3 regions of the Parageobacillus caldoxylosilyticus genome follow, and region 1 is predicted to be linked to each of the others. Evidence: riboswitches for the same ligand, from Rfam matches in the RefSeq annotation. Region 1 holds a riboswitch; each other region holds the start of a gene.

Evidence for each region. A riboswitch is a leader RNA that binds a small molecule or an ion and turns the genes downstream of it on or off. The one in region 1 is predicted to bind thiamine pyrophosphate.
Region 2: another riboswitch for thiamine pyrophosphate. It lies ahead of thiC (phosphomethylpyrimidine synthase ThiC); the one in region 1 lies ahead of tenA (thiaminase II).
Region 3: another riboswitch for thiamine pyrophosphate. It lies ahead of thiM (hydroxyethylthiazole kinase); the one in region 1 lies ahead of tenA (thiaminase II).

What each region holds. Positions count from the first base shown of each region.
Region 1 covers NZ_CP040553.1:1,106,732-1,112,022, forward strand. The annotation lists gene BV455_RS05615 (ECF transporter S component) at 1-285, opposite strand, end outside; gene tenA (thiaminase II) at 269-967, opposite strand; TPP riboswitch at 1,077-1,184, opposite strand; gene BV455_RS05625 (class I SAM-dependent rRNA methyltransferase) at 1,392-2,576, shown strand; gene BV455_RS05630 (MFS transporter) at 2,615-3,802, opposite strand; gene BV455_RS05635 (ABC transporter ATP-binding protein) at 4,066-5,291, opposite strand, start outside.
Region 2 covers NZ_CP040553.1:1,320,498-1,325,788, forward strand. The annotation lists gene thiC (phosphomethylpyrimidine synthase ThiC) at 1-1,450, opposite strand, end outside; TPP riboswitch at 1,603-1,717, opposite strand; gene BV455_RS06770 (methyl-accepting chemotaxis protein) at 1,777-3,030, opposite strand; gene BV455_RS06775 (DUF2935 domain-containing protein) at 3,384-3,809, opposite strand; gene BV455_RS06780 (amino acid permease) at 3,896-5,291, opposite strand, start outside.
Region 3 covers NZ_CP040553.1:185,029-190,319, reverse strand. The annotation lists gene BV455_RS01045 (phosphotriesterase family protein) at 1-161, shown strand, start outside; gene BV455_RS01040 (DUF6044 family protein) at 306-1,973, shown strand; gene BV455_RS01035 (glycosyltransferase family 2 protein) at 1,987-3,021, shown strand; TPP riboswitch at 3,074-3,187, shown strand; gene thiM (hydroxyethylthiazole kinase) at 3,247-4,059, shown strand; gene thiD (bifunctional hydroxymethylpyrimidine kinase/phosphomethylpyrimidine kinase) at 4,075-4,887, shown strand; gene thiE (thiamine phosphate synthase) at 4,890-5,291, shown strand, end outside.

The sequences.
Region 1 (5,291 bases):
TCCGTAAATAAGTACTTCAAGCCCCCACTCGGATCCCATGATCAATTCACCGGAAGAAGCAGCAATTTCCGCCAACAGCGCAACACCTGGCTTGCGAATGAGCAAATACGCCACTGACGCGGCAATAAACCACATGCCGTAAATCAATTGATCAAGATGAAAGCCAAACACTTTCACAAAGTCGTACACTGGTCCCCAAATTTTATAAATGATGCCGAATATCACTGCAATAACAATCGTTGTCAAAATATCAGCGAGTTTCAATCCTTTAGTTGTTGTGGACATACGCTTGAATCTCCTTTCTTGCCGATGGCCATGTTTCTAAATGATAAGCCATTTCCCAAAATTCGTACTCATACTCACTGCTGATAAGAAAATGCTGCTCCATCCGCTTGCGGTCCGCTTCCGTGACCGCTTCGGCGATCGCGTCCAACCGGGCGATCTGCTCTTCTACTAAACTGCGGAACCAATCGGAGCTATACGTGCCAATCCATTTTTGATAAATCGGCTCATCTGGCTTGCAATCTTTTAATCTTTCGCCAATTTCATAATAGAGCCAGTAGCATGGCAAAATTGCGGCAATGACATCGCCCAAATGCCCTTCATACGCCGCTCTGTACATATGGGACGTGTAGGCGTATGCCGTCGGCGCCGGAATAAAAGCCGCTTTTTCTTCGTCGGTAATGCCAAGCAGTTCAGCAAATGTTTCATGCAAGGACAATTCCGCCTCGCATGTGCTCTGAGCATGATGCGCCAGCCTTGCGGTTGTCGCTAGATCTGGAGACTTCGCCGCTCCAATCGCTTGCACTCTCGCAAAATGGCGTAAATAATAGGCATCCTGCATCACATAATAGCGAAAACGCCTTAGATCAAGCGTCCCTTCTCCCAGTTCTTTTACAAACGGATGATGAAAGCTTGCCTGCCAGATCGGGTCAGCTTTTTTCCTCACTTTTTTTGCAAATGACATCCTCTTCTCCCCCTCTTTTCATAAAAATAAACGCCACTTCCTTTACAAAGGCGTAAAGAAAGTGGCGTTGCATACGAGCCGTCAAAACTACAACAAAATATCGATCCACGACTGCGCTGCTCCACTTCCCTACGCTGGTATTACCCAGATCAGGTTCTAAGGGTCTCAAAGGCACACTTTGATCTCAGCCTTTCTAAAGGCCCCCCTAGTGGATTGCGTCCGTTATGAAATTTTCTCGTTTGAGTTTATCATATCACTCGGTAAATGGTTGTCAACCCTTTTTTCTATTCCACATCATTTCCGTATTCGGTATCTCAAAAAATCATCCTGCCAAATGTCGACAGACGCTGCCTTCATTGCGTCTTTGCCTGCAATTCGGTATCATAAAAACGCAAACGACTACTATCATATTGGAGTGGGTAATGTGGCGAAAGTATTTTTAAAGCGAAACCGGAAAAAACGGCTCGAGCAAGGGCATCCATGGATTTTTCAAAGTGAAGTCGATCATATTGAAGGCGATTTTGCACCGGGAGATTTCGTCGATGTATACAACCATCAGCACTACTTTTTAGCCAAAGGCTATATTAACCCAAAATCGCAAATGATTGTCCGCATATTGACGCAAAATCCCGAAGATGAGTTAAATGAGCAATTTTTCGTTGAGCGAATCCGTCAAGCATGGGCGTACCGCGAACGGATGATTCCCGGCGTCCGCTCATGCCGCGCCATTTACGGGGAAGCCGACTTTTTGCCGGGGCTGATCGTAGATAAATACGAAGACGTGCTTGTCGCGCAAATTCTTTCCCTCGGCATGGAAAAACGGAAAGACTGGATTTTGCGCGGCTTACTGGAAGTGTTTCAGCCGCGGGCGATTTATTTGCGCAATGACGTGTACGTCCGCGAACTCGAAGGATTAGAGCAGGAAAAAGGCTTTTGGTACGGCGAAGCAGAAACGGAAGTGCTCATTGAAGAAAACGGCGTCAAATATATCGTCGATATTGAAAACGGGCAAAAGACCGGGTTTTTCTTCGACCAGCGGCAAAACCGCGCGGCAATTAAACCGCTCATTGACAGCAGCACAACGGTGCTTGACTGCTTTACCCATACGGGTTCATTTATGCTGAACGCCTGCTTATACGGAGCAAAGCACGTCACCGCGGTCGATATTTCCGAACACGCGATTGAAACAGCGAAACGCAATGCGGCCTTAAACGGCTTTACGAACGTCGAATTTGTCGTCGCCAACGCTTTTGACTATTTGCGCGAAGCGGTTCGCGACGGAAAACAATGGGATGTCGTCATCATCGACCCGCCGGCGTTCGCCAAATCCGCGCATGCCGTTCCGAAAGCGCTGCGCGGCTACAAAGACATTAACTTAAACGGCTTAAAGCTTGTCAAAGACGGCGGCTTTTTCGTTACATCGAGCTGCTCGTACCATGTCCGCCCGCATATGTTCGAAGAGATGGTCGCCGAAGCGGCATTTGACGCAAAGAAAATTTTGCGGCGAGTATATTGGAACGGCGCCGGCTACGACCATCCGAAGCTGCTTGCCGCCGATGAAGGCGATTATTTAAAATTTGCGATTTATGAAGTGCGTTCGCGCCGATAATCCATCAGAACAAAAAACGCTTAGGTGGTTCAACATCCCTAAGCGTTTGCTTTTTTATGTTTTTGCAAAATATAGAGATAAAAGCTGATAGAGATGAACACAGACAAAGCCGCGGCAAGATAAATGCTGGAGTAGCCGAACCAATGGCTGATTTGCCCGAAGACCATCGCGCCGACCCCGACTCCTAAATCGAAAAAGGCAAAAAAGGTGGCGTTTGCCATTCCTTTACGGTCTCTCGCCGCCCGTTCGACAGACCATGCCTGCAACGCCGGCTGCACTGTTCCGAATCCAAGTCCGTAAAGAATTGCTGCCGTAAATAGCATCATGCTGTTCGGCAGCCATGCCAACAATAACATCGCCAGCAAAATAAGCGCGGCACCCGGAATAAATACGACCTGATGTCCTTTTTTGTCATACAATTGGCCGGCAAACGTTCTTGTTACCATTAAGGCAAGCGCATAAAGCAGAAAATACCATTGAATTCCTGAAATTCCTTTTTCTGTAGTATATAGTGGTAGAAACGAAGCAATTCCGCCAAATGTCACGGTCAGAAAAAAAAGCAGGATCGAAGGCTCTAACGCACTTTTTTCGTAAATGTCCCATTTGCGCTGTGCCTGCTTTCGCGGCGGTTCGACTTTTTTATATGTAATATTCGCAGCGAACAATAAGGAAGCCAATCCTAATGCGGCGCAAATCAAGAAAAGGGGGGTAAACGACAACACGCTGGCAAGCAATAATCCAAGCGACGGTCCAAATGCCAGCGCTAAGTTTCCTGACAGCCCGTAATATCCCATTCCTTCGCCTCTGCGGCTAGCAGGGATGATGTCCGTAGCAATCGTGCCTGAGGCAGTAGTTGAAAACCCCCAGCCGATCCCTTGAATAACCCTCATCATAAACAACAATAAAATGCTCGTAATAAAGCTGTACGATCCTACCGAAAGAACAAAGATCGCAAGCCCTAACAAAAAGACAAAACGCCGCCCCTTTGTTTCTAATGCATGACCGGCAAACGGCCGCATAATTAATGCCGAAAAGGTGAAAATCCCGACCACTAAGCCGATCAGCTGGTCATTGCCGCCAAGATGCTCAACAAACAGCGGAATTGTCGGCAATGTCATTTGAAAGCCAAGAAAAACAAAAAAGTTGGCTAAACAAATGAGGACAAAATCTTTTGTCCATATTCTTTCTTTTGTCACTGCCCATGCTTTGCTCTGTTGTATGTTCACAAAACATCCTCCCTCTAAATGGTATTTTATTTCGTACCCCTTAATATTTTGTAGTATAACATATAGCTAAAAAAATGGCGGCGAAAAAGCTTAATCACTTCTTTCTGCTACCTTTTATATTTTCTATTAACCGGCAAACAGCCTGCATGGATAAATAAAACAAAATTGGACCGCAGCCGCCAAAAATTTGTCATTGAAGCCCACCTCTCTCTATATCCAAGGGAAAAGAGACTAACCGAAATGTGGTCAGTCTCTTTACATCGTTACACTTCCAGCATTTTATGCTGCGCTTTAATCAGCTCGTAATAGGTGCCGTGCTTTCGCATCAGCTCCTCGTGCGTTCCCTGTTCGATGATTTCGCCGTGGTCAAGCACGATGATGTTATCGGCATCGCGGATCGTCGAAAGGCGGTGGGCGATAATAATCGCCGTTCTTCCTTTCAGCAGCTTTTTCAATGCTTGCTGGATAACAAGCTCCGTTTCCGTATCGATGCTTGCCGTTGCTTCATCTAAAATTAAAATTTTCGGGTCGGCAAGCAAGGTGCGCGCAAACGAAAGGAGCTGGCGCTGTCCGACCGATAAAATATTTCCGCGCTCTTCCACTTCCGTTTCATATCCGTTCGGCAGCTTCATAATAAAATCATGCGCCCCGACTGCTTTTGCCGCGGCGATGACATCCTCGTCGCTCGCGCCCGGATTGCCGAAGCGGATATTTTCCATAATCGTTCCGGAGAAAATAAACGTATCCTGCAGCACGATGCTTACCTGCGAGCGCAGGCTGGCCAGCGAAATTTGCCGAATCGGATGGCCGTCAATTTTGATGACGCCGCCGGTCGCATCGTAAAAGCGGCTGATTAAATTGGCAATCGTCGTTTTCCCCGACCCGGTATGGCCGACAAGCGCGACCGTTTCCCCCGGATGAATCGTGAGCGAAATCCCCTTTAACGCTTTCCGTTTGTCATCATAGGAAAACTCGACGTTTTCAAAATCGATGCGCCCGTGGATATGCTCGATGACAATCGGATTTTCCGCCTCGCCGACCAGCGGCCGTTCATCCAAAAACTCAAAAATCCGTTCTGATGACGCCATTCCCATTAAAATTTGATTGTACACTTGCCCAAGCCGCGAAATCGGCTCCCAAAACATGCCTAAATAGAAAGAAAAAGAAACAAACTCGCCAATCGTGCATTCGTCATGTTGAATCAAAGCCGCTCCATACCATATTAAAATCGCCGTTCCTAGCGCTGTCGTCATTTCGACAAACGGACTGAACATCGCGTTTTTCTTGACCGCTTCTTTCCAAGTAGCAAAGTTTTCTTCGTTTACCCCGTGAAAGTACTCGCTGTTCTCCTGCTCTTGCGTGAACGACTGGGTCACGCGGATGCCTTGCAGGCTTTCATTCAAATGCGAGTTTAATTTTGACTGTTTGATGCGCACCCGTTGCCAGGAAGCGCGGATTCGCTTCCGCAGGCTCGTTGAAATGAAAAACA
Region 2 (5,291 bases), 210 kb from region 1:
CGCCTGGATGTCCTTTTGCCAAATCAGCGGCATGGGCAGCGATTTTATAAGCGATGACTCCTTCGCGCACATCTTCTTTATTTGGCAGGCCTAAATGTTCTTTCGGCGTGACATAACAAAGCATGGCCGTTCCATACGCGCCGATAATCGCCGCGCCAATCGCCGATGTAATATGGTCATATCCCGGAGCGATGTCGGTCGTGAGCGGACCTAGCGTATAAAACGGCGCTCCTTTGCAAATTTCCACTTGCTTGTCAACGTTTTCCTTAATTTTATGCATCGGCACATGCCCCGGACCTTCAATCATCACTTGCACATCATGCTTCCACGCGATTTCCGTCAATTCTCCGAGCGTTTCTAATTCGGCAAACTGCGCTTCGTCATTGGCATCGGCAATCGAGCCTGGCCGCAGCCCGTCCCCAAGCGATACAGCGATATCATACGTTTTTAAAATCTCGCATATTTCTTCGAAATGCGTGTATAAGAAGTTTTCTTCATGATGGGCTAAACACCATTGCGCCATAATCGAGCCGCCGCGTGAAACAATGCCAGTCGTTCGGTTTACCGTCATCGGTATGTAACGAAGCAGCACCCCCGCGTGAATCGTAAAATAGTCTACCCCTTGTTCCGCCTGCTCGATCAACGTATCACGGTAAATTTCCCACGTTAAGTCTTCGACGACGCCGTTTACTTTTTCGAGCGCCTGATAAATCGGAACCGTCCCGACAGGCACTGGGGAGTTGCGAATAATATATTCTCGTGTCGCATGAATATGTTTTCCCGTCGATAAGTCCATAATCGTGTCTGCTCCCCAGCGCACCGCCCAAAGCATTTTTTCTACTTCTTCTTCAATGGATGATGTTACTGCGGAGTTGCCGATATTCGCGTTAATTTTTACATGAAAACGACTCCCGATAATCATCGGTTCACTTTCCGGATGGTTAATATTCGAAGGAATGATCGCTCTGCCTGCTGCAACTTCTTGGCGTACGATTTCCGGATCGATATTTTCACGAATCGCAACAAATTCCATCTCCGGTGTAATAATCCCTCGTTTTGCGTAATGCATTTGCGTAACGGTTTTTCCTTTTTTTGCGCGCAGCGGTTTTCTCTCGAAAGGCAGAATAATCTCTGATTGTTTCCCATTACGGAATCCGTTATCTTCCGGTTTCACTGGACGACCCTCGTATTCTTCAACGTCCCCTCTTTCTAAAATCCAGCGTTTTCTTAGCGGCGGCAATCCTTTTTGAATGTCCGGCTGAAAATCAGGATCGGTGTAAGGACCAGTTGTGTCATAAACACGAACAGGTTCATTTTCGCTGATTCCTGTTTCTGTCTTCGTCGGACTTAACGTAATTTCCCTCATTGGAACACGAATATCTGGACGTGAACCTTCGACATACACCTTTTTACTAGCGGGAAACTGCATAAAAGACGGAATGTTTTGCATGTAACTTTTCTCCTCCTTCAAAATAGTGGTGAGGACCTGAAGTTACACCAAAACGCAGGGCGAGGTAGGAGACCATATACGGAAATAAAAATCGGGTTCTCTAAGAGAACCCGATGGAATGCCAATAGCGAAACGTACGCAACAAACACATACACTTCCGCTATCTACTTCCCTACGCTGGCATAACCCAGATCAGGTTCAAAGGGTCAAAGAACTTAAGCGCGTTCTTTTCTCAGTCCAAGCTATTGGACTCCCCTAGTAGATAAGCGACAAAGCTATTTAATTTTTCTTAATATTAACACGTTTATCAAGCAATGTAAATAGTTTTATACCGTAAACCGCTTTAACATCGTTTGCATATCTTCCGCCATTTTGCTTAACGATGAGGCGGACGCAGCAATTTCCTCCATCGATGCCATTTGTTCTTGTGTCGCCGCCGAAATATTCGCTGCTCCGGAAGAAGATTGTTCCACAATCTCTGTCATGTCCTCAATGGATGCAGCTACCCGTTGCGCGTTTTCCGTCATTTGCTCGATCGCTGTGGATACTTGTTCGATTTGGGCATTGACTTCGCTGATGGATTGGCGGATTTGTTCAAACGATTGTCCAGCCGTTTGCGCAACATCGAGCCCTTGTGATACTTCGCTAACTACTGTTCCCATCGATTCGATCGCTTTTTCCGTTTCTTCTTGGATATAGCCGATCAGCTGCGAAATTTGCTGTGCGGACTGAGCAGACTGTTCCGCCAATTTGCGGACTTCATCCGCCACAACGGCGAACCCTTTTCCTTGCTCCTCGGCTCTTGCCGCCTCAATCGCCGCATTTAAAGCAAGTAAATTCGTTTGCGAAGCAATCCCTGTAATCACTTGCGTAATTTGACCGATTTCATTCGAACGCTCTCCAAGACCTTTGATAACTTGTCCAAGCGATTGGACATGCTCATAAATAAACTGCATTTGCTCTTGCATTTGTGAAATCGACTGTTTTCCGGATTGCGCTTTTGCCGATGTTTCATTTACGTTCGTTGATACGTGCTTCGTATTCGCCGCCACTTGCATAAGCGTATCAGAGATATCGTTCATCGCTAACGACGTTTCTTGCACCGTCTTCACTTGCTGTTCCGAACTTAAGGAAATCGTTTCCATTGTTGACGCAATTTGCTCCGTTGCTTTCGTCGTCTGGTCTGCGATGGCTGTTAACTGTCCGGAAAATTGCGCCATCTCATCGGAATGGCGCTGAATGATGGCAATGACTTCCTGCCACGCTTGGGCCATGTTATTGAGCGAGAGCGCGATCGGCTTTAATTGTCTTACTTCATTCATAGGAACACGTGTGGACAAATCTCCATTTGTCATTTTGTCTAAATGATGATTGATAATAGCAATGGGTGCGATAAATCGCCGATAATTCAACCTAGCAGAAATGACCCCAACAATGGCTCCAAGTAATACCGTAATCGAAAATGTCCACCAAAATGCCGCGCCATGGAGGCCATTCCCTAAACATACACCAATGATTATTAAAGCGGTACCAGGAATGACAACGAACATCGTGCGTAAAATATAGCTATATAACGACAACCCTCTCCCCTCCCTTTTTCTGTATATAAACAATTTTACTATTAATTACAGAATGCGAGCAAGAACCCTCTAGTTTTCAGCTATAGGGATGAGAGCGAGCGGCGGGCGGGAGAAGGGGTTAACCCTCTCGCGAGTCCGACATTTTTTGTAAAGACTCTTTGATTAACTTCTCAATGATCTTGCTGGCATCTGTATTCTCTTGAACAGCTTTAGTTGCTTAATCACTTCTTCATCTAAAGAAGTGGTAATTTCTTTCGTGTGTCTGAGAATTATTTTTGCATTACTACTTTCCTATTAAACACTCTCGTTTCCAAACACGCAAAATGCCTATCCGAAGCGAATAGGCATTTCCTTTATTTTCTATATAATAACAATTGCGCGATGCCAATAAAATATTCTGACTCACGAATAATATGGTTCAGCACCACTTTTGCCGTTGGATTTTGGCTTACTGCTTTGCTTTCTGTTTTTATTTGTCGGCATAGCTTAATAAAATCAAGACTTTGCTGCAAACAATGAGATACTAACTGCAGCACTTGTTGGTAAAGCTGATAAGGAACGTAATATCCCGTGCGAATGACCGACTCAATGTACCTTACTACTTGTTGATGTGTCGCAGAAAGAGCTTCTTCCCATTTTTTCAGCGCCTCGACATAAGACGGCTCCAAGCCGCTAACAAGCTCGCGAATAACGACCGTATGCTCTTCTTCTTGATGTTTCCAAAATTCCGCTTCGTCTAAAATACGCAGCGGCATTTGCTGGCCATAATAAAATTGCATATCTTCCCCCTCCCCCATTTTCATCTTTTCGTTTTATGTGTATGGGAAAAAGAGAAAAGATATACTTAGCCTCCGCTAGTATACTATCATGCTCTTACTCCTTCTCTAGCGTTTATTGTTTGATCCCTATGTATTTCCTTCATTCGTCTTTTTGCTACAAGATGATCATAAACATAGCAAGCAACGATAAATGGGATGCCGCAATATAGAGCCATGCGCTGTCCTGGAATAAACGCAAGACTGATAATAATGACTAGATTGAATGCAAAAGCAAGAAGCGGAACAAATGGATAAAGCGGTGTTTTATACTTTAGTTCACGAACGTCTCCACCTTGGCGAAGAAATGCTTTTCTTCCTAAATAATTTGATAAAGCGATCGACGCCCACACCGCCACAGCGCCAAATCCTGCAATCGACGTTAACCAAACATACACCGTATCTTCCGCGTAAATGCTGCATAATAAGGAAAGGCATCCAATTACCATACTTGCGATAAGCGCGTTAATCGGAACACCGTTTTTCGATAGTTTGCTAAAAAGCGGACTAACCATCCCTTGGCGTGACATCGACCATAATACACGCGATGTGGCATATAGGCCAGAATTGGCAACCGATAACACTGCCGTAATAATAACAAAATTGATAATGTCCGCCGCATACGGGATTCCGATACTATCAAACACAACAACGAACGGGCTTTCAACTAAACCAGCCTTTTCCCACGGGAACAGCCCGGCAAGCACAAAAATAGCTAGAACAAAGAAAAGCAAAATGCGCCATACCGTGTTGCGAATCGCTTTTGGCACCGTTTTTTCCGGCTCTTTGCTTTCTCCCGCCGCAACACCAACCAATTCCGTTCCTTGGAACGAAAAATTAACAACGATCATTGTCACAAGAATAGCACCAAGCCCCTTTGGAAATAGCCCGCCATGGTCCGTAAAATTGGAAAGCATTGGCGCTGGTTGGCCGTTTTTCATGCTAATAATGCCAAACATCGCAGCTAATCCCAAAATAATAAACAATATCACTGTTATTACTTTAATACTTGAAAACCAAAATTCAACTTCCGCAAAACTGCGTGTCGATAAAGCGTTAATCAAAAACAACAGCACCGCGAAAATAACGCACCAAACCCAAGATGGAACGTCTGGAAACCAACGTTTCATCAAAATACTTACCGTGAGTAACTCAATCCCTACCGTAACCGACCAGTTTAGCCAAGACAGCCAACCGATGCAATATCCTGCTGCTGGCGAAATAAACTTTGTCGCATACGTTTGATAAGACCCCGCGTCCGGCAACGCTACGGCTAATTCCCCGAGACATAGCATCGTTAAATACATGACAAGCCCACCGAATAAATAGGCGACAATTGCTCCTCCTGGTCCTGCTTCATGTATTGTGTAGCCCAAACCTAAAAATAACCCTGTACCAATCACTCCCCCAAGCGCAATCATAAATAAATGCCTGCTTTTTAATTCT
Region 3 (5,291 bases), 920 kb from region 1:
GCCGTCCGCTGCAGCTGCCAGAGCCATTTGCGACGATGACGAAAAACTGGCATGTCGAACATGTATTTGAACATATTATTCCAATTTTAACGAAAGAAGGAGTGACAGAGGAACAGCTAGAGCAAATGTTTTTGAAAAATCCTGCCGCTTTGTTTGCGTAAGCGCCGATGAAAAGGCCGTTTCCAGAAAGCAACGATCCGTTGCTTTTTGGGATGGTCTTTTTTTGTTGCACAAAAAAGATGAATATTTTTCCACTTTCGTTAGAAAATATAAGGAAGATACTGATAGACAAAGGAGGGGAAGAGGTGCCGGCAATAGAAAAGCGACTCCTATTCTTCTCATTCCTTGCGATTGCTTTGTTTGTATCGCCGTATTTTTTGCTTGGCGAGGATGCGCATATGCGAGTCCACGATAATTTAGATTCGAACATTGCCTGGTACAAAGTTGTCACTAGGAGCGGGGAACTGTTTGGCTCGGTCCATGCGGTCATCCCGCAAATCATTAACGGTCTGCCGCGCAACGCGTTCGGTACAGAGTTTAGCGGGATCGTTTGGCTTCATGCGCTGTTTCCCTCGATTTACGCCTATGGCTTAAGCCAGGCGATTACCCGCGTCTTTGCGTTTATCGGCATGTATTTGTTGCTGAGAAAGCATGTGATGCCTGGAGAAAAGTGGGGATGGGTCCGCGTTGGAGCATCGCTTGCGTTTGCGCTGACGCCGTTTTGGCCGTCGGGGATGCTGAGTACACTTGGCATGCCGCTCGCGCTATGGGCGTTTCTCAATATCCGCAACGGCGAGCGCTCATGGATAAATTATGCCGTGCTTACGTTATTGCCGTTTTATTCGAGCTTTGTGCTTGGCTTTTTCTTTTTCTTAAGCGCGCTAGGCATATGGTGGCTTGTCGATGTTCTCCGCGGAAGAGGTTGGAACTGGCGCTTTTTCTTGGCAATCGTCTATATGACGCTGCTTTATTTGGCGATTGATTACCGTCTCGTTCATTCGCTGTTATTTTCCGATGAACCGACGAGCCGTGATGAATACTTCCATGCCCGTTTGCCGCTTTGGCGGGTGATCCGCTTAATTTTCAAAAACTATATTCTCGGCCACACGCATGTGATGACGATGCATGGTCTTGTCATTCTGCCGGTGACGCTAGTTGCGTTATATATCGTCTGGAAGAAAAAAATATGGCAGCGGGAAAAATTATTTATCTTTTTGCACGTGCTCAATTTCGCGCTGTCCACCTGGTATGCGTTTTGGTTTTACAAAGGCTGGGCTCCACTGACAGAACGCTTCGACTTGTTGGATAAATTTAATTTCGCCCGCTATCACTTTTTGCGGCCGATGGTTATTTACGTGTTGTTTGCTGTCTCATTAAAAATTTTGTGGCAGCAAGGACAAGCGTGGAAAAGGCTATGTTTTGCCGCCATCGCCGCTCAGTTGGTGGTGCTCACTGCATTTAATGAAGAAATTGCCCATCGCCATAAGCCGTCGTTTCGTGAGTTTTATGCGGAAAAGCAGTTTCAAGAAATAAAAGAGTATATTGGCCGTCCTGTTCATACATACCGCGTCGCCAGCATTGGCATTCATCCGGCGATTGCGCAATATAACGGGTTTTATACGCTCGATACGTATAACAATTTTTATCCGCTTTCCTATAAGCATCAGTTCCGCCAAATCATCGCCAACGAACTCGCGAAAAACAAAAAGTTGCGCGAGTACTTCGATGAGTGGGGCGGACGCTGCTATATTTTTGTCGATGAACTGGGAAAACATTATATGTTTAAAAAGAATTCGAAACGAACGATTAAACATTTAGATCTCAACACCGATGTGTTCTATCAAATGGGCGGCCGCTACATTTTTTCGGCACTGCCGATTAAAAACGCCAGACAAAATAAGTTGGCGCTCGAAAAAGTGTTTCACTCGAAAGAGTCGGCATGGAGGATTTATTTGTACAAAGTGATGCCATAAGGAGGGAGATCCAATGGGTGAGCCGATGCTTACGATTGTCGTGCCTTGTTATAATGAAGAGGAAGTGTTGCCGGAAACGATCCGCCAGCTCCGCGCGCTGCGGGAAGCGCTCATTGCGGAAAAGCTGATTTCGGCTGACAGCACGCTCCTTTTTGTTGATGATGGGAGCCGCGATGCGACATGGGACATCATTTACAAGACAAGTTTGCGTTATCCGGAAGTAAAGGGGCTGAAACTGGCGCGCAATGCTGGTCATCAAAATGCGCTGCTGGCGGGAATGTTTGCCGCAAAAACGCGTTCGGACTGCATCGTTTCGATTGATGCCGACTTGCAGGATGATATTACGGTCATTCGCGATTTTGTCCAAAAATTCCAAGAAGGCTATGAAATTGTGTATGGGGTGCGCAAGCGGCGCGATGCCGATACGTTTTTTAAACGACATACGGCGCAAGGTTTTTATAAATTAATGAAAGCGATGGGGGTCGACCTCGTTTATAATCATGCTGATTATCGTTTAATGAGCCGGCGTGCGGTCGAGGCGCTCGAGCGGTTTGAAGAGGTGAACATGTTTTTACGCGGCATTGTTCCTTTGCTTGGCTTCCGTTCGGCAACGGTGTACTATGACCGCAAGGAACGGGTTGCCGGAACGACGAAGTATCCACTGAAGAAAATGATCGCGTTTGCCCTCGACGGAATTACATCGTTCAGCATTACGCCAATCCGCATGATTTCTCTTATCGGCTTTGTTTCTTTTTTCGTCAGCTTACTATTCGGCGTCTATTTTCTTATTTTAAAATTTACCGGCCATACGCAAACAGGATGGACGTCGCTGATCACCTCGATTTGGCTGCTTGGCGGTCTGCAGCTCATCGCCTTTGGACTGATTGGCGAATATATTGGGAAAATTTACAAAGAAACGAAACGGCGGCCCCGCTATATCGTCGATTTAGACTTATTTAATCTGCCAATGCCGCATTGTTGGCACCAGTCTTCTTCCCTGCCTGAAGGGGTAGGAGTGCAGGAAATTCCGCCTCATCGCCCATCCTAATATTTTGCTTGCAATATCGAAAAAGAAAGAGTAGACTGTTTGATGAACAACGATATAGCAATGCGGGAGCTTGCGGAAGCAGGCTGAGAGTACGGCTATATTCCGCCGTTGACCGTTTGAACCTGTTTGGGTAATGCCAGCGCAGGGAAAGTGAGGATGGGGCCGCTTATACACTTTGCTTGCGCGCAAAGTGTTTTTTATTTTCACAAAAAGGAGAGGATGGGAATGGTGAATAGTCAGGAAGCGGCAAGCGTGCTGCAAAAGGTGAGACAAGCTAATCCACTTGTACATAACATCACCAATGTTGTCGTCACGAATTTTACCGCCAACGGCTTGCTGGCGCTTGGCGCCTCACCGGTGATGGCATACGCCAAAGAGGAAGTGGCCGATATGGCCAAAATAGCCGGGGCGCTTGTCTTAAATATCGGAACGCTGCATCCAGAAGAAGTGGAAGCGATGTTGATTGCCGGAAAAGCGGCGAATGAAGCCGGCGTTCCGGTTGTTTTCGATCCGGTCGGCGCTGGGGCGACGCCATACCGCACGGAGACGGCGCGCAACATTGCCGCTGCGGTCAAACTGTCCGTTATTCGCGGCAATGCCGCGGAAATCGCCAATGTCATTGGGGAAACGTGGAAGATTAAAGGGGTCGACGCCGGAGAAGGAAGCGGCGATGTCGTCGCTTTGGCGGAAAAAGCGGCGGCGCAGCTGCAAACGGTTGTTGCGATCACTGGAAAAGACGATGTTGTCACAGACGGCAAGACAACGTACGTTATCCATAACGGACATCCGCTGCTCACGAAAGTAACAGGAACGGGCTGTTTATTGACCTCTGTGATCGGCGCTTTTGCCGCGGTGGAACAAGATGTGCTGAAAGCAGCGGCGGCCGCGCTTGTCAGCTATGGCGTCGCCGCCGAAGTCGCGGCGGGCGAAGCGGGAGAACAGGGATTTGGCAGCTTCCAAATCGCCTTTTTAAATGCGCTTTCTCGCATCGGAGCGGAGGAGATTGACCGATACGGCCGCATCGAACAAAAAGGGTAAAGAGGGGAGAAAATCATGGTATATAAAGCATTGACAATTGCTGGTTCTGACAGCGGCGGCGGCGCCGGGATTCAGGCCGATTTAAAAACATTTCAAGAATTAGGCGTATTTGGCATGTCCGCCCTCACTGCGGTAACGGCGCAAAATACGCTTGGCGTGCAGGGAGTATACCCGCTGTCGCCGGAAGCGGTCGCAAAGCAAATCGAATCGGTCGCGACGGATTTAGGAGCAGACGCAGTGAAAACAGGAATGCTTTTTAGCGCTGAAATTATTGAAGTGGTCGCTGCGAAAGTGAAACAGTTTGACTGGGATCGCCTCGTTGTCGACCCGGTTATGATCGCCAAAGGCGGCGCACCATTGCTGCAAGAAGAGGCGGTAAATGCGCTGAAAACCTATTTGTTGCCGCTTGCGATGGTCGTCACGCCAAATATTCCGGAAGCAGAAGCATTAACCGGTCTTATGATCCGCACGATGGATGACCGTAGGGAAGCGGCGCGCCGCCTTTATGAAATGGGAGTCCGATATGTGGTGATCAAAGGCGGCCACGACGATGATGGAGAGGAAACGGTCGATTTGTTATACAATGGCCGCGAGTTTTCCTATTTTACGGGCAAACGGATTGAGACGAAGCATACGCATGGAACAGGCTGCACGTTTGCCGCGGCGATCACGGCCGAGCTTGCCAAAGGAAAAACGGTGCAGGAAGCGGTGCAGACGGCGAAATCGTTCATTCAAGCCGCTATTAGCCATACGTTAGGCATCGGCCATGGTCACGGTCCGACGAACCATTGGGCGTACCGGGAAAAAAACGGTGCGGTAGGTGAGTAAAGGTGGCGCGAATAGCAAGTGAGGCAATGAGGGAACAATTGGAAGTATATTTTATCATGGGAAGCGTAAACTGTGCCAAACCGCCGGCAGAAATATTAGCGGAAGCGATTGCAGGCGGCATTACGCTTTTTCAATTCCGAGAAAAAGGAAGCGGTGCGCTAGTTGGCGAACAAAAATATGAGCTCGCCAAGCAATTGCAGCACATTTGCCAAGAGCATGGCATTCCGTTTATCGTCAATGACGATGTCGAACTAGCCCTCGCTCTCGACGCAGATGGAGTGCATATCGGGCAGGAGGATGGAGACGCGCGCATCGTCCGTGAAAAAATTGGTGATAAAATTCTTGGCGTTTCCGCGCATAATTTGCAAGAAGCACAAGCGGCAGTCGCCGCTGGCGCCGATTAT